Regions from separate parts of the Staphylococcus sp. 11262D007BW genome, predicted to be linked through region 1. Evidence: predicted binding sites of a transcription regulator. Region 1 holds the regulator's gene; the other holds the start of a gene.
The links. The regulator Rex, encoded in region 1, represses fermentation and respiration genes when NADH is low (regulators of the CRP and FNR family bind a similar motif). The targets are predictions, from matches to a motif close to TTGTGAAATATTTCACAA.
Positions count from the first base shown of each region.

Region 1 (7,732 bases):
CTTCTTGGTTTATCAATAGAATATAAAAACTATAACGTTTATATTCATCTTGGAGAAAAACGACTTTTCTGTTGATATGTATCTATCAATCTTAATATTGTGATTGTATTACTTATATCAGTCGTTTCCCTTACTCAATATGTAATGGTGAATGACGTTACTTCACCTTAAAACTTTAAATTCTATTTTATCATATTCCTAAAGGCTCATGTCAGACAACCCTAACTTCTCTTTAAATATAAAATTAATATCAATATTCTATTTTATGAGCTTCAATTGAAGGAGGATCATCTGAGTATTCTATCGTTTCTTTGTTATACTCAACATAGAGATTATATAGGGGGATGATTAAATGGATAAACAAATGCACTTAGGGGTGTTGTGTTATAGTACAGGGTTACACCCCGCTGCATGGCGACTTGATCACTCACGTATTAATGAAATTGGGACGATTGAGTATTTGATTGAAGTTGCACAATTAGCTGAACGTGGAAAATTGGATGCTTTCTTTTTAGCAGATGGACAATATATTTCTGGTGAAGAAACTGGACACCTTTCTTATTATTTTGAACCAATGACCGCCCTAGCTGCCATTGCTCGAGAAACGCATGCGATTGGTTTAGTCGGTACAATCTCAAGCACGTTTTATGAACCCTTTCATGCTGCTCGTTTGTTATCAAGCTTACATACAATCTCTCAAGGTAGAATAGGAGCCAATATCGTTACTTCACAGTTTGATAAAGAAGCCCACAACTATTCTATGCATACTTTACCACCTCTAGAGACACGTTACGAAAGAGCAACTGAATTTATCGAGGTCATGAAGCGATTGTGGTCCTCTTTCTCTGATAAAGCGATTCAAAATGATAAACAATCTGGTAAAGGGTTAGATGCGCAGTATATTCAACCGATTCATCATAAAGGCACTCATTTTTACGTCGATGGTGCTTTAAATATTCCTTCCTCTGATAAACTAGGAAGACCTTTACTCTTTCAAGCCGGCACTTCCATTCCTGGTCGAAATGTCGCAGCGCAACATGTGGATGCGATTTTTTCGATTGCTTGGAATAAACATGATGCTAAAACGTTTCGAGATGATATTCATCAACGCGCTCAACAGTTTAAACGTACACCACCACTTGTATTGCCAGGCCTTACTGTTTACGTTCATGAAAATGAACAAAAAGCTTATGAGATGAAAGAAAAGTTAGATAGTTTCATTCCTTTACAACATAAACAAGCTCAACTTGAAAAAGCCATTCAGTTTGATACAAAACATTGGGAATTAGATGAAATGGTACCGACGCTGCCACCTTATGAAGCACATCCTAAAAAAGTGACTCGTTCAGTGTATGAAGCTATTCGAAATGCAGTCATTACAGAACATCTTACTTTAAGACAATTACTTGAGCGTTTTTCGACTTGGATTGGTCATAAGACCATCGTAGGTACACCTGAAAAAGTAGCAGATGAAATGATTGCATGGTTTAAAGACGAGGCTTGTGATGGCTTTATGCTCATGCCGCCAACCATCCCTGAGTCTTTTAACCAATTTGTCAATTTAGTCATTCCCATTCTTCAGGAAAGAGGCGTTTTTCGTAAAGATTATGCGCAAGCTCGCATTGCTTCTCACTTTAATCGACATTAAGTTCAATTACGAATGCTTAGGTGTCTTTGAGTGTGCTCACTTTTACAGCTAAGCACAAAATACGGGAAAGCATGCAATGTTTCACTTTTCACTCTTTTTTAACTGTATACTTTAACCATACTCCAATTATAAAACTCCCTTCCCAATATTAAAAAAATGTTCCTCAAAAAAGAGGAGTCGTGTCCTTCCCATTGGCACGGCTCCTCTTTTGATTGCGTCTCTCAGTTTAAATATTTAATTCATCAGATTATGCGCTATACACTGCTTCAAAAGTTGTCCCCTCAACAAAAAGCTCTAGGCGCATTGTTTTAAAGGTTCGCCTGCTCATCTTCATTCGCATGCATAACGTGCACTAACTCACTGCGTTCGAAGTTAATCTCGGTTCGCCTGCTCATCTTCATTCGCATGCATAACGTGCACTAACTCACTGCGTTCGAAGTTAATCTCGGTTCGCCTGCTCATCTTCATTCGCATGCATAACGTGCACTAACTCACTGCGTTCGAAGTTAATCTCGGTTCGCCTGCTCATCTTCATTCGCATGCATAACGTGCACTAACTCACTGCGTTCGAAGTTAATCTCGGTTCGCCTGCTCATCTTCATTCGCATGCATAACGTGCACTAACTCACTGCGTTCGAAGTGCACGTAATTGTCCGCACTTTGTTAATCCGGCTACGTGCTGCAAAACTCTCGACAAAATGAGTCGCTTCACTAAAACCAAAGACCGGTTTGAGTTCAGCGCTCGATTTTGCTCGAGTTCTGACCGCAGCACTCCGCACTTTGTTTTAATCCGGCTCCCAATTGCAGGGTTCTCGATAATACTACGTGACGCGCAAAAATCAAAGAGCGATTTTCGCTTGTCCCTAGGTATTACATCGAACCCTGACTGCAATTGTCCACACTCTGTTTTTAGTTCCCGTAATTTTTCATGAAGAATAGTAAGGATTGGAGTTCGACGCCTAGGTCGATTTGATGTACTTGAACGTTGTTTGGTGTGCTTAGGCGTTTTGGTGTAAAGTTTAATATGCCTTTGATGCCGTTATCGACAAGATAATCTGTTACTTCTTGTGCTACACGTGCTGGTGTCGTTAAGATGATGACTTCAATGTGATGTTCTTTTATTAATTTTTTGATGTCTTCCATAGATTTAACCGTCACATTTCCAATTTGTGTGCCAATCAATGCTTCGTCTATATCAAAAGCTTCTGTAATCGTCATGTCATCATGTATGGAAAAGTTATAATTGATTAATGCTTTCCCTAAATGACCTACACCGACAACGCCTATATTGATGACTTCTGAATCACTCAACTCTGATTTAAAAAACTCTAATAAACTGTCTATATTATATCCGTAACCCTTTTTTCCTAATTCTCCAAAATAAGAAAAATCACGACGAATGGTTGCTGAATCTATATTTAAACCTTCACTAATGGCTTTAGAATTTACACGATCTTCCCCTTTTGCCTTTAAGGTATTTACAAATCGATAATACAAAGGCAAACGTTTCAATGTTGCACGTGGTATTTTATTTATTTCTTTCACTATTTATCCTCCTTTGAAATAGTGTTCATTCTTGTGAGACTGTTCACAGTTAATACTTAAATTATACCTGAATTTATTATGTATTAAAACAGTAACTATTTTATACTTTGTGGCTTTATTGTACAATAAGTATTTGAGAGGAGTGTCCTTCATGATATTAATGCAATTAAGTCAAATTAGTAAATCCTTTGATGGCGAAACAATCTTTGAAAATGTCAATTTAGAAATAAAAACCGCTGAACGTATTGGTATAGTTGGGCGAAATGGTGCCGGTAAGTCAACATTAATGAAACTCATTGCTGGTACAGAGACATATGATGAAGGCCATATATCAAAAGTAAAAAATTTACGCATTGGTTATTTAACCCAACAAATGACTTTAGATACCCAAAATACAGTGTATGAAGAAATGGCTAAACCCTTCCAAGACCTTCTATCTATCTCTAAAAAAATGGAAGAAGAAGTGGAATGGTTAAGTGAACATGCGGATGCTCATGATTCTGACGCCTATCAAGAACATCTATCAAGGTATGAACAACTATCGAATACTTTTGAACAACAAGAAGGTTATCAAATTGATAGTAAAATCAAAACGGTCTTAAATGGGTTAAATTTTACAGAAAAAGATTACAATCGTACGGTTAATGATTTTAGTGGGGGTCAAAAAACACGCTTATCTTTAGCTCAAATGTTATTGAGTGAACCCGATATTCTATTACTCGATGAACCGACGAACCATCTTGATATGGAAACCACTGAATGGCTTGAAGATTATCTCAATTATTTTAAAGGCGCCATCGTTATCATCTCACACGATCGTTACTTTTTAGATAAAATCGTTACACAGATTTATGATGTTTCTTTAGGCGAAGTTAAACACTATATTGGTAACTATGAAAAATTCATTCAGTTACGCGACCAATATTATGAAAAACGTCTACAAGAATACGAACGTCAACAAGCGGAAATTAAACGACTTGAAACGTTTGTTGATAAAAATATCACACGTGCGTCGACAAGTGGTATGGCAAAAAGTCGCCGCAAAATGTTAGAAAAAATGGAACGCATCGCGAAACCTATGATTGATGCTAGAAGTGCTAATATCCAGTTCAATTTTCAACGTAACACAGGCAATGATGTGTTTCATATAAGACATCTAGAAATTGGCTATGATCATCCGATTACGTCTCCAATTCATTTAGAGGTGCAAAAAGGAGATCATATTGCGATTATCGGCCCAAATGGTATTGGAAAATCAACATTTATTAAGACGCTTGCACAACGTTTACCCGCTTTGTCTGGTGAGATAGTACAAGGTGCAAACTTAAAAATTGGCTATTATGACCAAAAACAAGCAGAATTTTCATCTAATAAAACGATTTTAGATTACGTTTGGGATCAATATAAACATATTCCTGAAAAAGATATACGTGCTATTTTAGGTCGTTTTCTTTTCACACAAAATGATGTTAATAAAATTATTCATGATTTATCTGGTGGCGAAAAAGCAAGACTTCAACTCGCTTTACTCATGTTAGAAGAAAATAACGTTTTAATTTTAGACGAGCCGACGAACCATTTAGATATTGATTCTAAAGAAATGTTAGAACAAGCTTTAACAAACTTTGAAGGCACTTTAATCTTTGTTTCGCATGATCGTTATTTTATCCGTGCACTAGCGAATAAAATCGTCGCACTTGATCATCATGGTGCAACCGTTTATCAAGGTAATTATCAATACTATCTTGATAAACTAGAAGAACAACGAGCATTAAGTGCATATCAAGAGCAAAAAGCAACAAATACAGAGCCTAGTCCATCTAAAACTGCTACAACGCAACAACATGACTATCAAGATCAAAAAATCATTAGACGTGAAAAGAGAAAACTAGAGCGACAAATCTCGGATTTAGAAACAAACATCTCGCAATTTGAGGCATCGATTGCTGAAATTGATGCACAAATGTTAGAAGAAGATGTGATGAATGATTATGAAAAGACTCAATCATTATCAGAAGAAAGACAAACCCTTGAACAAAAACTTGAGGATACCCTGTCAGAATGGGAAACATTACAATTACAACTTGATGACTATCAATAATTATAAATAATCCCTAGTAATGGTGGCGTACGACATTCTATAAAATAACGTTTAAAATGAAGCGCCGATTTACTAGGGTTTTTCATTAGATTTATGATATATAGAAAGTGATTATGTACATGTTACCCACACAACAAAGAAACTTATGCACAAGTTATTCACAAATTGTGCATAAGTACAAATGTTCGCTATTGACATTAGCGCATTAGGTTAAATTACATCGTTTGATATAATTCGATATCCATACTACTTTTACCATTTAATGTCATATCTCCTCTGATGCCTTTTTGATAGACATAGTATCCTGCTGCACCGATCATTGCCGCATTATCGGTACATAATGAGGGCTCTGGAATTTTAAGTGCAATGTTTCGTTGTTCTGTTTCTTGTTGTAATGCTTTGCGTAATCCTTTATTACTTGCTACGCCTCCCGCAACAATGAGTTGCTGAACATTATAAGCTTCACATGCTTTCATCGCTTTACCTACAAGTACTTCAATGACACTCTCTTGAAAGCTTGTCGCTACATTCTCAGGAACAATGGTTTCTCCTTTTTGTTTTAAGTTATGCAATTTGTTAATCACTGCACTTTTTAATCCACTAAAACTAAAATCAAAGCTATCGGGTTCTAACCATACTCTTGGAAAGTCATATACATCTTGCCCTTTAGTTGCTAATTGATCAATCACAGGACCACCAGGATAAGCTAATCCTATCGTTCTAGCCACCTTATCATAAGCTTCTCCAACCGCATCATCACGTGTCTCACCTATGATTTCAAAATTAAGATGATCTTTCATATATACCAGTTCAGTATGGCCCCCAGAAACAATTAAAGCAATCAGCGGAAATTGCATCGGTTCTTCTAATTGGTTAGCGTACACATGCCCAGCAATGTGATGCACAGGAATTAACGGTTTTTGATGCGCAAAGGCGAGTGCTTTCGCTGCACTTACCCCTACTAATAGCGCACCAATTAAGCCTGGTCCTTGTGTGACTGCGATCGCATCCACATCATCCATTGTGACTTGTGCCTTTGTTAAGGCATCTTCAATCATAATTGTTATATTTTCAACATGATGACGACTCGCGACTTCTGGTACTACACCGCCAAATCGTTTATGGCTGTCGATTTGACTTAACACACTGTTACTTAATACTTGTTTACCATCAGCAACAACACTGACACTTGTTTCATCACAACTGGTTTCAATCGCCAGAATTAATGTTTCATTCGTCATTTAAATTCACCCACATTACTAAAGCATCCTTTCCATCACCATAATAATTTTTTCGACGTCCTCCATATTCAAAACCTAACTTTTGATACACATGTTGCGCCGTTTCATTCTCCACTCGCACTTCTAAACTCATGGTAGTCGCTGAATGTGCCGCATAATTCATCACATATTGTAATAATAATTGACCTAAACCAATGCCTCTGTTGTGAGGTGTGATAGCAATCGTCGTCACTTGTGCTTGATCAATCACAATCCATATTCCACAATAACCAATAATGTCATTGTCATACTCTATCACAAAGTAATGTGCAAAGTTGTTTTCTAATAGCTCGTGGTAAAACGCATCCTTTGTCCAAGAGCTATCATTAAAACTCAATTGTTCAATATGATTAACCATCGGGACATCTTGAACTGTCATTTTTCGAATGTTTAGTCGTTCTTCGATTGTTGTTTGTCCAACCAATTTTGTTCTGCCTCCGATAATTTTAAATACTGTGGTGTAAATGAATGAACTGCACTTGGTGTATCCTTGATATTTACCATTTGATCTGCTTGAGGTAAATTAGGTTGTTGAGAATATGATTTTAATTCATCGAAATGTTGCGTATCCTGTCCTACAAATATGACGTTATCATATGACTGTATATGAGAAAGTAAATCCTCTAATGCGATATATTGATCTTCCATTATCGTCATCAATTCTTTATCAGACCATTTGTAAACACCTGTATAAACATATTGACGTCGTGCATCAATGATTGGCACAACGTAACACTCTGATTGTTTAACGGTTGCTGCTAGAACTTTTAATGAAGAAACACCATACAATTGACAGTTTAAAGTATAAGCTAATGTTTTTGCTGTCGTCACACCTATGCGTAGTCCGGTATACGAACCAGGCCCCTCGGCTACAATAACTTCGCTGATATGTTGGGGTGTTAACTTTGCTTCACTGATCAATTGCTCAATAATTGGCATCAGTTGTAGAGAATGATTACGTTTAACATTCGAAGTATGCACATTTAGTACTGCGCCCTCCTGAACAAGCGCGACTGAAATGGGTTGATTAGACGTATCGATGCACAAACTAACCATGAATAAGTGCCTCCTTTACTTGTTGAAAATGTTCGCCGTATGCTTCAATTTCAATATTACGCTGTGTTTCATTTAACACTTTAATTTTTATTTTTAAAACGT
Region 1 is NZ_JBPWPJ010000001.1:1,353,041-1,360,772, forward strand. It holds gene ACEE93_RS06730 (NtaA/DmoA family FMN-dependent monooxygenase) at 353-1,648, shown strand; gene ACEE93_RS06735 (redox-sensing transcriptional repressor Rex) at 2,558-3,193, opposite strand; gene ACEE93_RS06740 (ABC-F family ATP-binding cassette domain-containing protein) at 3,345-5,294, shown strand; gene tsaD (tRNA (adenosine(37)-N6)-threonylcarbamoyltransferase complex transferase subunit TsaD) at 5,510-6,535, opposite strand; gene rimI (ribosomal protein S18-alanine N-acetyltransferase) at 6,525-6,953, opposite strand; gene tsaB (tRNA (adenosine(37)-N6)-threonylcarbamoyltransferase complex dimerization subunit type 1 TsaB) at 6,965-7,630, opposite strand; gene tsaE (tRNA (adenosine(37)-N6)-threonylcarbamoyltransferase complex ATPase subunit type 1 TsaE) at 7,623-7,732, opposite strand, start outside.

Region 2 (7,732 bases), 240 kb from region 1:
ATACTACCTCCATAACTTTCTACAATGTGCTTAGTGATGGATAAGCCTAACCCTGTACCACCAGATGCTCTACTTCTCGCCTTATCCACTCGATAAAATCTTTCAAAGATACGATATTTATCTTCTTCTTTCATTCCAATACCTTCATCCGCTACTTCTATTACTTTTGCGTGTTGATCAGTATAGACACTAAGCTTTACAGAGCGATGTTCCGGTGAATAATGAATTGCGTTAGACAGTAAATTAACCATGACCTGAGATATTTTATTTTCTTCAGCTAAAATAGTCGTATCAGGTTCAATCGCATCAATCAATTGAATTGATTTCTCTTCAGCAATGGGTTGCATCACTGACAGAGCGGATTGAGCTACCTCAGATAAATTCATCGGCTCTTTTATAATTTTTTGAGTCTGTTCTATTTTGGATAAATCTAAGAGGTCTTCTACTAAAGACTGAATACGGTTAGATTCTTTTAAAATGATATTTAAAAACATATCTAACGATTCTGGGTCATCTTTAGCACCGTCTATTAACGTTTCTGTAAATCCTTTCATCGATGTAATTGGCGTTTTAAGTTCATGTGAGACGTTCGCAACAAAGTCACGTCTTAAATTTTCAAGTTTCTTTAATTTCGTGATGTCATGTAACACGATGACCATGCCTTCTAATTGTTTACGATGTCTTGATAAAATCGGAACACATGACGCATCAAAAAACTTCTGATGAATACTATTGACATAAATTTCAATTTGTTCATGTTTAGATTGCTCAGATTTAAAACTTTTAACGACTAATGATTTGATTGATTCAGGTAATAATAATTCATAGTTGTGTTGTTCAATATTTTCAGTTTGGTTAAAGATTTCATAATACGTTTGATTGGCTAAAACAATGATACCTTGTTTATCTATCATTAACACAGCACTCGGAATATTTTCCAACGTCGTCACCAATCGATTGCGTTGAATTTTTTGTTCTTTATTCAAATAATCTAACCGTCTTGCTAATACGTTAATCGTAACGTATAAATCTTTTGTTTCCTTTACACTACTTTCCGGCACGCGTACTTTATAATTCCCTTCTGTTAATAAAGAAGCGGCATATGACACTTCATTAATAGGTTGAATATAAGTCCGATTGATATAGCGTACAGAAAAATAAATTAATGCAATAAAGAAGAGACAAATTAAAATAAGATATTTCCAAAATTCGAGTTGTAAATTGTAAACAATGGTATAAGTGCCACTGATTAAAATTGTGATATTGTTACTTTTAAAACCATATAGATATTCGCCATCTTTACTATTTAAAATATAAGCACTACGGTCTGTTTGAAGTTGTTGTAGAATCTCTTCATTTTGACTTTCTATACCATAATTATTACCAGAATTAAATTTAGTTTGGTCATTGCCATCAATAATCATCATATTCGCTTTATAAATATTAGCCAATAACTGAATTCTAGATTCATCCTGAGAATTATACAAAGAAAGGATTTGTTGGGATTGTTTGGTCAGTTCATTTTCTTGATGATTCACAGAGATTGTATAAATTGCATTATGTACAATAAAGCCTAATAGAAGAAAACTTACAACTGTAATCGTTGTAAGTATCATTAAAAGCTTATGGTAAAATTTAATCATTTATTTAGGACGCTCCAACTTATAGCCTAATCCTCTCACCGTTTTAATAAACTGAGGTTGTTTAGGGTTTTCTTCAAGTTTTTCACGTAAATGACTAATATGTACGTCAACGATTCGAGAATCTCCAGCAAATTCATAATTCCATACCGAATTTAACATATGTTCACGTGTAATTACACGGCCTTGTCGCTCAATAAGATAAAGTAATAATTCAAATTCTTTTGGTGTTAATTCCAGCAGTTCTCCGTCGCGATAAACTTCAAAATAATCTGGACGAATGCGTATAGAACCAATAAGAATATCTTCATCTTCTTCAGAGTTATTTGTTGTTTGTACTTGAGAAGAACGTCTTAAAATAGCTTTAACACGCGCGACTACTTCTCGTGGTGAAAATGGTTTAGTCATATAATCATCTGCACCTAATTCTAAACCTAACACACGATCAAATTCATCATCTTTTGCTGTTAACATTAAAATTGGTACTTGATTTTTATCAGATCGGATTGTCTTACATACTTCAATACCATCTTTTTTTGGTAACATTACATCTAATACAATCAAATCTGGATTTACTTCCTGAACTTTATTTAAAGTTTCCTCACCATCTTGTGCAATTTCAACGATGTAACCTGCTTGTTCAAGGTTATATTTTAATAATGTCACAATGGACTGCTCATCATCTACAACAAGCACTCTTTGGGCCATGCCGTTACCTCCTAGTACTATTTTTCTTCATTATAACTTAAACAAGTCTTAAAAATCACATATATTTAAGTAACTTTACAATATCTTAATATAAAATTAGCATTTATTTAAAATTACGATGACAATACGATATAACTACACATCACTATTGATTAATTATTAAGTGTTTGTTGTATACATAAAGATTTTTAAATAGGACTTAAAGAAATAATTATAATGAGCATTGGCATTTACAAAAAATAAAACGGTTGGGGAAGTCATTCCACCAACCGCTTAATGCTATTTTGAAAGATAGTGTTAATTTTATAAATTATTGATTAATTCATCTGCAAATTCAGATGTTTTCACTTCAGTTGCACCATCCATTAAACGTGCAAAGTCATACGTTACAACTTTAGATGCAATTGTTTTTTCGACAGAGTTCGTAATTAAATCTGCAGCTTCTTGCCAACCTAAATGTTCTAACATTAATACACCTGATAATAATACAGATGAAGGGTTAACCTTATCTAATCCAGTATATTTAGGCGCTGTACCATGTGTTGCTTCAAAGATAGCGTGACCTGTTTCATAGTTAATATTTGCACCAGGTGCGATACCAATTCCGCCAACTTGTGCAGCTAAGGCATCAGAAATATAGTCACCATTTAAGTTCATTGTTGCAACAACATCATGATCTTCTGGACGTGTTAAGATTTGTTGTAAGAAAATATCAGCAATTGAATCTTTAATCACAATTTTACCTTCTGATACGGCTTTATCTTGCGCTTCGTTTGCCGCGTCTTTACCTTGTTCTTCAACAATTTTATCGTATTGTTGCCAAGTGAAGACTTTTTCACCAAATTCACGTTCTGCTAGGTCATAACCCCATTGCTTAAAGGCACCTTCTGTAAACTTCATAATGTTACCTTTGTGAACTAATGTTACAGATTTACGATTATTGTCTAATGCATATTGAATGGCTGCACGTACTAAACGCTCAGTTCCCTCTTTAGATACTGGTTTAACACCGATACCTGACGTTTCAGGGAAGCGAATGTTTGTAGCACCCATCTCATTTTGAAGAAAATCAATGACTTTTTTAACGTCGTCTGTGCCTTCTTTAAATTCGATACCTGCGTAAATATCTTCTGTATTTTCACGGAAGATCACCATATCCACATCTTCAGGTCTTTTAACTGGTGAAGGTACTCCTTTAAACCAGCGTACAGGACGTAAACATGTAAATAAGTCTAAGTCTTGTCTTAACGCAACATTTAATGAACGAATACCGCCACCAATTGGTGTTGTAAGTGGTCCTTTGATGGCAATTAAATAAGATTTAATCGTATCTAATGTTTCTTTAGGTAACCATTCTCCAGTTTGGTCGTAAGCTTTTTGCCCAGCAAGTACTTCTTTCCAGTCGATTTCTTTTTCGCCGTTATAAGCTTTCTTAACAGCTGCATCAATCACACGACTAGCAGCATTCCAAATATCTGGTCCAATACCGTCACCAATAATAAATGGAATAACAGGTTGATTTGGTACTTGTAATCCTGAATCTGTTTTTACGATTTTTTCACTCATGATAAGAATCCCTCCGAATAGTATTTAAGCAAATCTATGTTTTATTGTTATGAATTAACGATTTTCAATAGCAACGTATTTACGTCCTTGTTCACCAACATAAGTTGCACGAGGACGCATGATGCGGTTATTTCTTAATTGCTCAAGAATGTGTGCTGTCCATCCTGCTGTACGACTCACCGCAAAAATTGGTGTAAATAAGTCATGATCGATATTCATGCTGTGGTAAACAGTCGCACTGAAAAAATCGACATTAGGGAATAATCCTTTTTCTTTTTCCATAATGTCCGCAATTTTCACTGACATTTCAAATAATTCTTTTTGTCCTGTTTCTTCAGTAATTTTACGACTCATTTCTTTTAAGTATTTTGCTCTTGGGTCACCATTTTTATAAACTCTGTGACCAAAGCCCATAATTTTATCTTTATTTTCAAATGCTTTTTCTAAGTATGATTCAACGTTATCTATTGAACCAATCTCAGTTAACATCTTCATAACACGTTCGTTCGCGCCCCCATGTAGAGGTCCTTTTAAAGAGCCAACTGCAGCAACAATACCTGAATACATATCTGATAAAGATGACACTGCACATCTTGCTGTAAATGCAGAAGCATTCAATTCGTGATCGGCATGTAAAATTAATGCTTTATTAAAGCCTTCAACTTCAACATCTGTTGGTTTTTCACCACGTAACATATACAAGAAATTTGCAGCATAATTTAACTCAGCATCAGGTTTTACAGGTTGTTTACCTTCACGTACACGTGCAAAAGATGCTACTAATGATGCAATTTTAGCTTGAATACGAATCGCTCTTTCTTGTAATGCTTCTTCACTATTGTCATCTGCATTTTTATCAAAGTGCGCTAAATAAGAAACTGACGTTCTTAATGCAGTCATTGGATGCACTTTATCAGTCGCATATTCTTCAAAGTGTTGATAAATACGCTCATTAAGTGTCATATATTCATGAATTTTTTCTTTTAATGTTGCTAACTCTTCTTTAGTTGGTAATCGGTAATTCCATAATAAGAAGATGACTTCTTCAAACTCTGCGTTTTCTGTTAACTCATCAATATCATATCCAGCATATGTTAATTGGCTATCAATGATTGAACTGATTTTTGTTTCAGCAGCGATAACCCCTTCTAAACCTTTTTTTACTTCTGCCATATGAATTTCCCCTTTACTCTATATTCGTCCTTTTGTAATGGCTTTCATATACTATTATAGCCAATAATGATATATTTGTGAACATTTTAAGAACATAAGCTATCTGAATTGTCGAACATTTGACTATCTATTATTCTAAATGAGTTTATGAAAGTGCCTCATATCAACGGTTGTATAACAAATTTAATTTAAAATATCACATAGAAACACTGTCATTCTCTTTACTTATCATAAATAATAACAAGGAGTGATGATCATTGCGTGATGTACGTGATTGTATTGGAACTAAATACATTTCTCAACAAAATATAATTGATTTCATGATATCCATCACGATACAAAAGAACCGTATAAAAGCACATTGTCAAACTTTTATACGGAATTATTACAATTAAAAATTAGTTTAAGACCTAAAACAACTATACTCCGGGAAACCGATCGTATCACGGTCTCCCGAAAGTAAGTTTGCTCCAAATTTAGTATCTATTCTGGAGTGTTCAATGTTTTATAGCACGTTAGCGTAACCTTCAAACACTTTGCCTTGAGCAGCGTCTACTGTTACTAACATATCGTTTTGAAGTGCTTCTGCTACATTTTCTACACCCACAATTGTTGGAATACCTTTTTCTAATCCTACAATGGCACTTGGTGAAGTTAAGCCACCTTCTTCAGTCACTAAACCAATTGCTTGGTCTAAATAAGGTACCATTTCATTGTCGACTGATGACGTGACAATAATGGCATTTGTTAAATCTTTACCTTCTAATTCTTTAGCTTCGTTTACAATGATTGTACGTCCACACACTGAACCACGACCGATACCTTGACCATTCACAATATCTTCACCAATGAGATGTAGTTTCATTAAGTTAGTAGTACCTGTTTCTCCAGTTGGTACACCAGCTGTGATGATGATAAGATCACCTTTTTCAACACGTTCCGTCTCAATCGCAGTAGCAACTGCATTATTTAATAACTCATCTGTTGTGTAATTACCTTTACGTACCACTGGATAAACGCCCCATACTAATGTACATTGACGTGCTGTTGTTTCACGAGGTGTAACTGCAATAATATCTGATTTCGGTCTATACTTAGAAATCGTACGAGCTGTATTACCACTTTCTGTTGCCGCTACAATCGCTTTAACATTTAAGTTTAAAGCTGTGTGTGCTACAGACACACCAATCGCATTAACTAATGATGTTTCAACAAGCTTTGTACGGTCAGATAATAATTTTTTATAAGCTTGAGCATCTTCTGCAGCTAACGCAATATTATTCATGGCTTTGACTGCTTCTTCTGGATAACTTCCTGCTGCTGTTTCCCCAGATAACATGACAGCATCTGTGCCATCATAAATCGCATTTGCTACGTCAGATGCTTCTGCACGTGTCGCACGAGGATTGCGTTGCATTGAATCTAACATTTGTGTTGCTGTGATCACAGGTTTACCTAATTTGTTACATTTGCGAATTAAATCTTTTTGAACAATTGGAACTGTTTCTGGTGGGATTTCAACCCCCATATCTCCACGAGCTACCATTAAACCATCTGATACTTCTAATATATCATCTATATTGTCGATACCTTCTTGGTTTTCAATTTTTGGAATGATACTGATATTCGTATTTTGTGCTTCTTCTAATAGCTTACGTATATCAAGAACATCACTAGCACGACGAACAAAGCTTGCTGCAATAAAGTCGATATCTTGTTCAATGCCAAAACGAATATCGTTTGCGTCTTTATCCGTAATACCTGGTAAATTAACCTTAACCCCTGGTAAATTAACACCTTTTTTATTTTTAAGTTCTCCACTATTTAATACATCACAAAGTACTTCTCCAGCATCTTCACGAATTTCTTTAACTTGGAGTTCAATAAGACCATCATCGAGTAAAATATATGAACCTTCTTCTACATCATTAATTAAATCTTCATATGTGACTGAAAACTTATCTTCAGTCCCTTCAACTTGAGACATACTTACGATGACTTCAGAACCTTTTTCTAAATTGATGGCACCATTTTTCATATCATGCGTACGAATTTCTGGACCTTTAGTATCCAATAAGATACCAATATTTAAGTCTAGTTTCTTCGCTACTTTACGAATTGTTTGAATACGTGCCTCATGTTCTTCATGTGAACCATGTGAAAAGTTTAATCGAGCTACATTCATTCCAGCCTTCATTAACTTTTCTAACATTTCTTCAGATTCTGATGCTGGTCCAATCGTACAAACGATTTTTGTCTTCTTCATATTTATTGCCTCCTAAATTATATCGATAACTCTTTCGTCAACGCTAACATACGTTGAGTATATTTGATTTCGGAAGTATGATTAAAGATATCATTAAAGTCTGTTGAAACAAGTTGATTGTTTTTAATACCAACACCTTTAGCAGTATCACCATCCATGAGACGTTCAACAGCATAGCCACCTAAACGTGAAGCTAATACTCTGTCAACACCTGTTGGACTACCACCACGTTGAATATGACCTAAAACTGAAACACGAGCGTCGACATTGATATATTTTGTTAACTCAGACGCACAAGCTTCACCTGTCATGCATCCTTCCGCAACAATGATAATCGAATGTTTTTTCCCTCGATCAATCCCTTGTTGAATTTTTTCAG
Region 2 is NZ_JBPWPJ010000001.1:1,109,075-1,116,806, forward strand. It holds gene pnpS (two-component system histidine kinase PnpS) at 1-1,643, opposite strand, end outside; gene ACEE93_RS05410 (response regulator) at 1,644-2,348, opposite strand; gene icd (NADP-dependent isocitrate dehydrogenase) at 2,652-3,917, opposite strand; gene ACEE93_RS05420 (citrate synthase) at 3,969-5,087, opposite strand; gene pyk (pyruvate kinase) at 5,593-7,353, opposite strand; gene pfkA (6-phosphofructokinase) at 7,371-7,732, opposite strand, start outside.
Region 2: ACEE93_RS05420 (citrate synthase) is a predicted target of Rex. The motif match lies at 5,163-5,180, and genes of this name have one in related genera.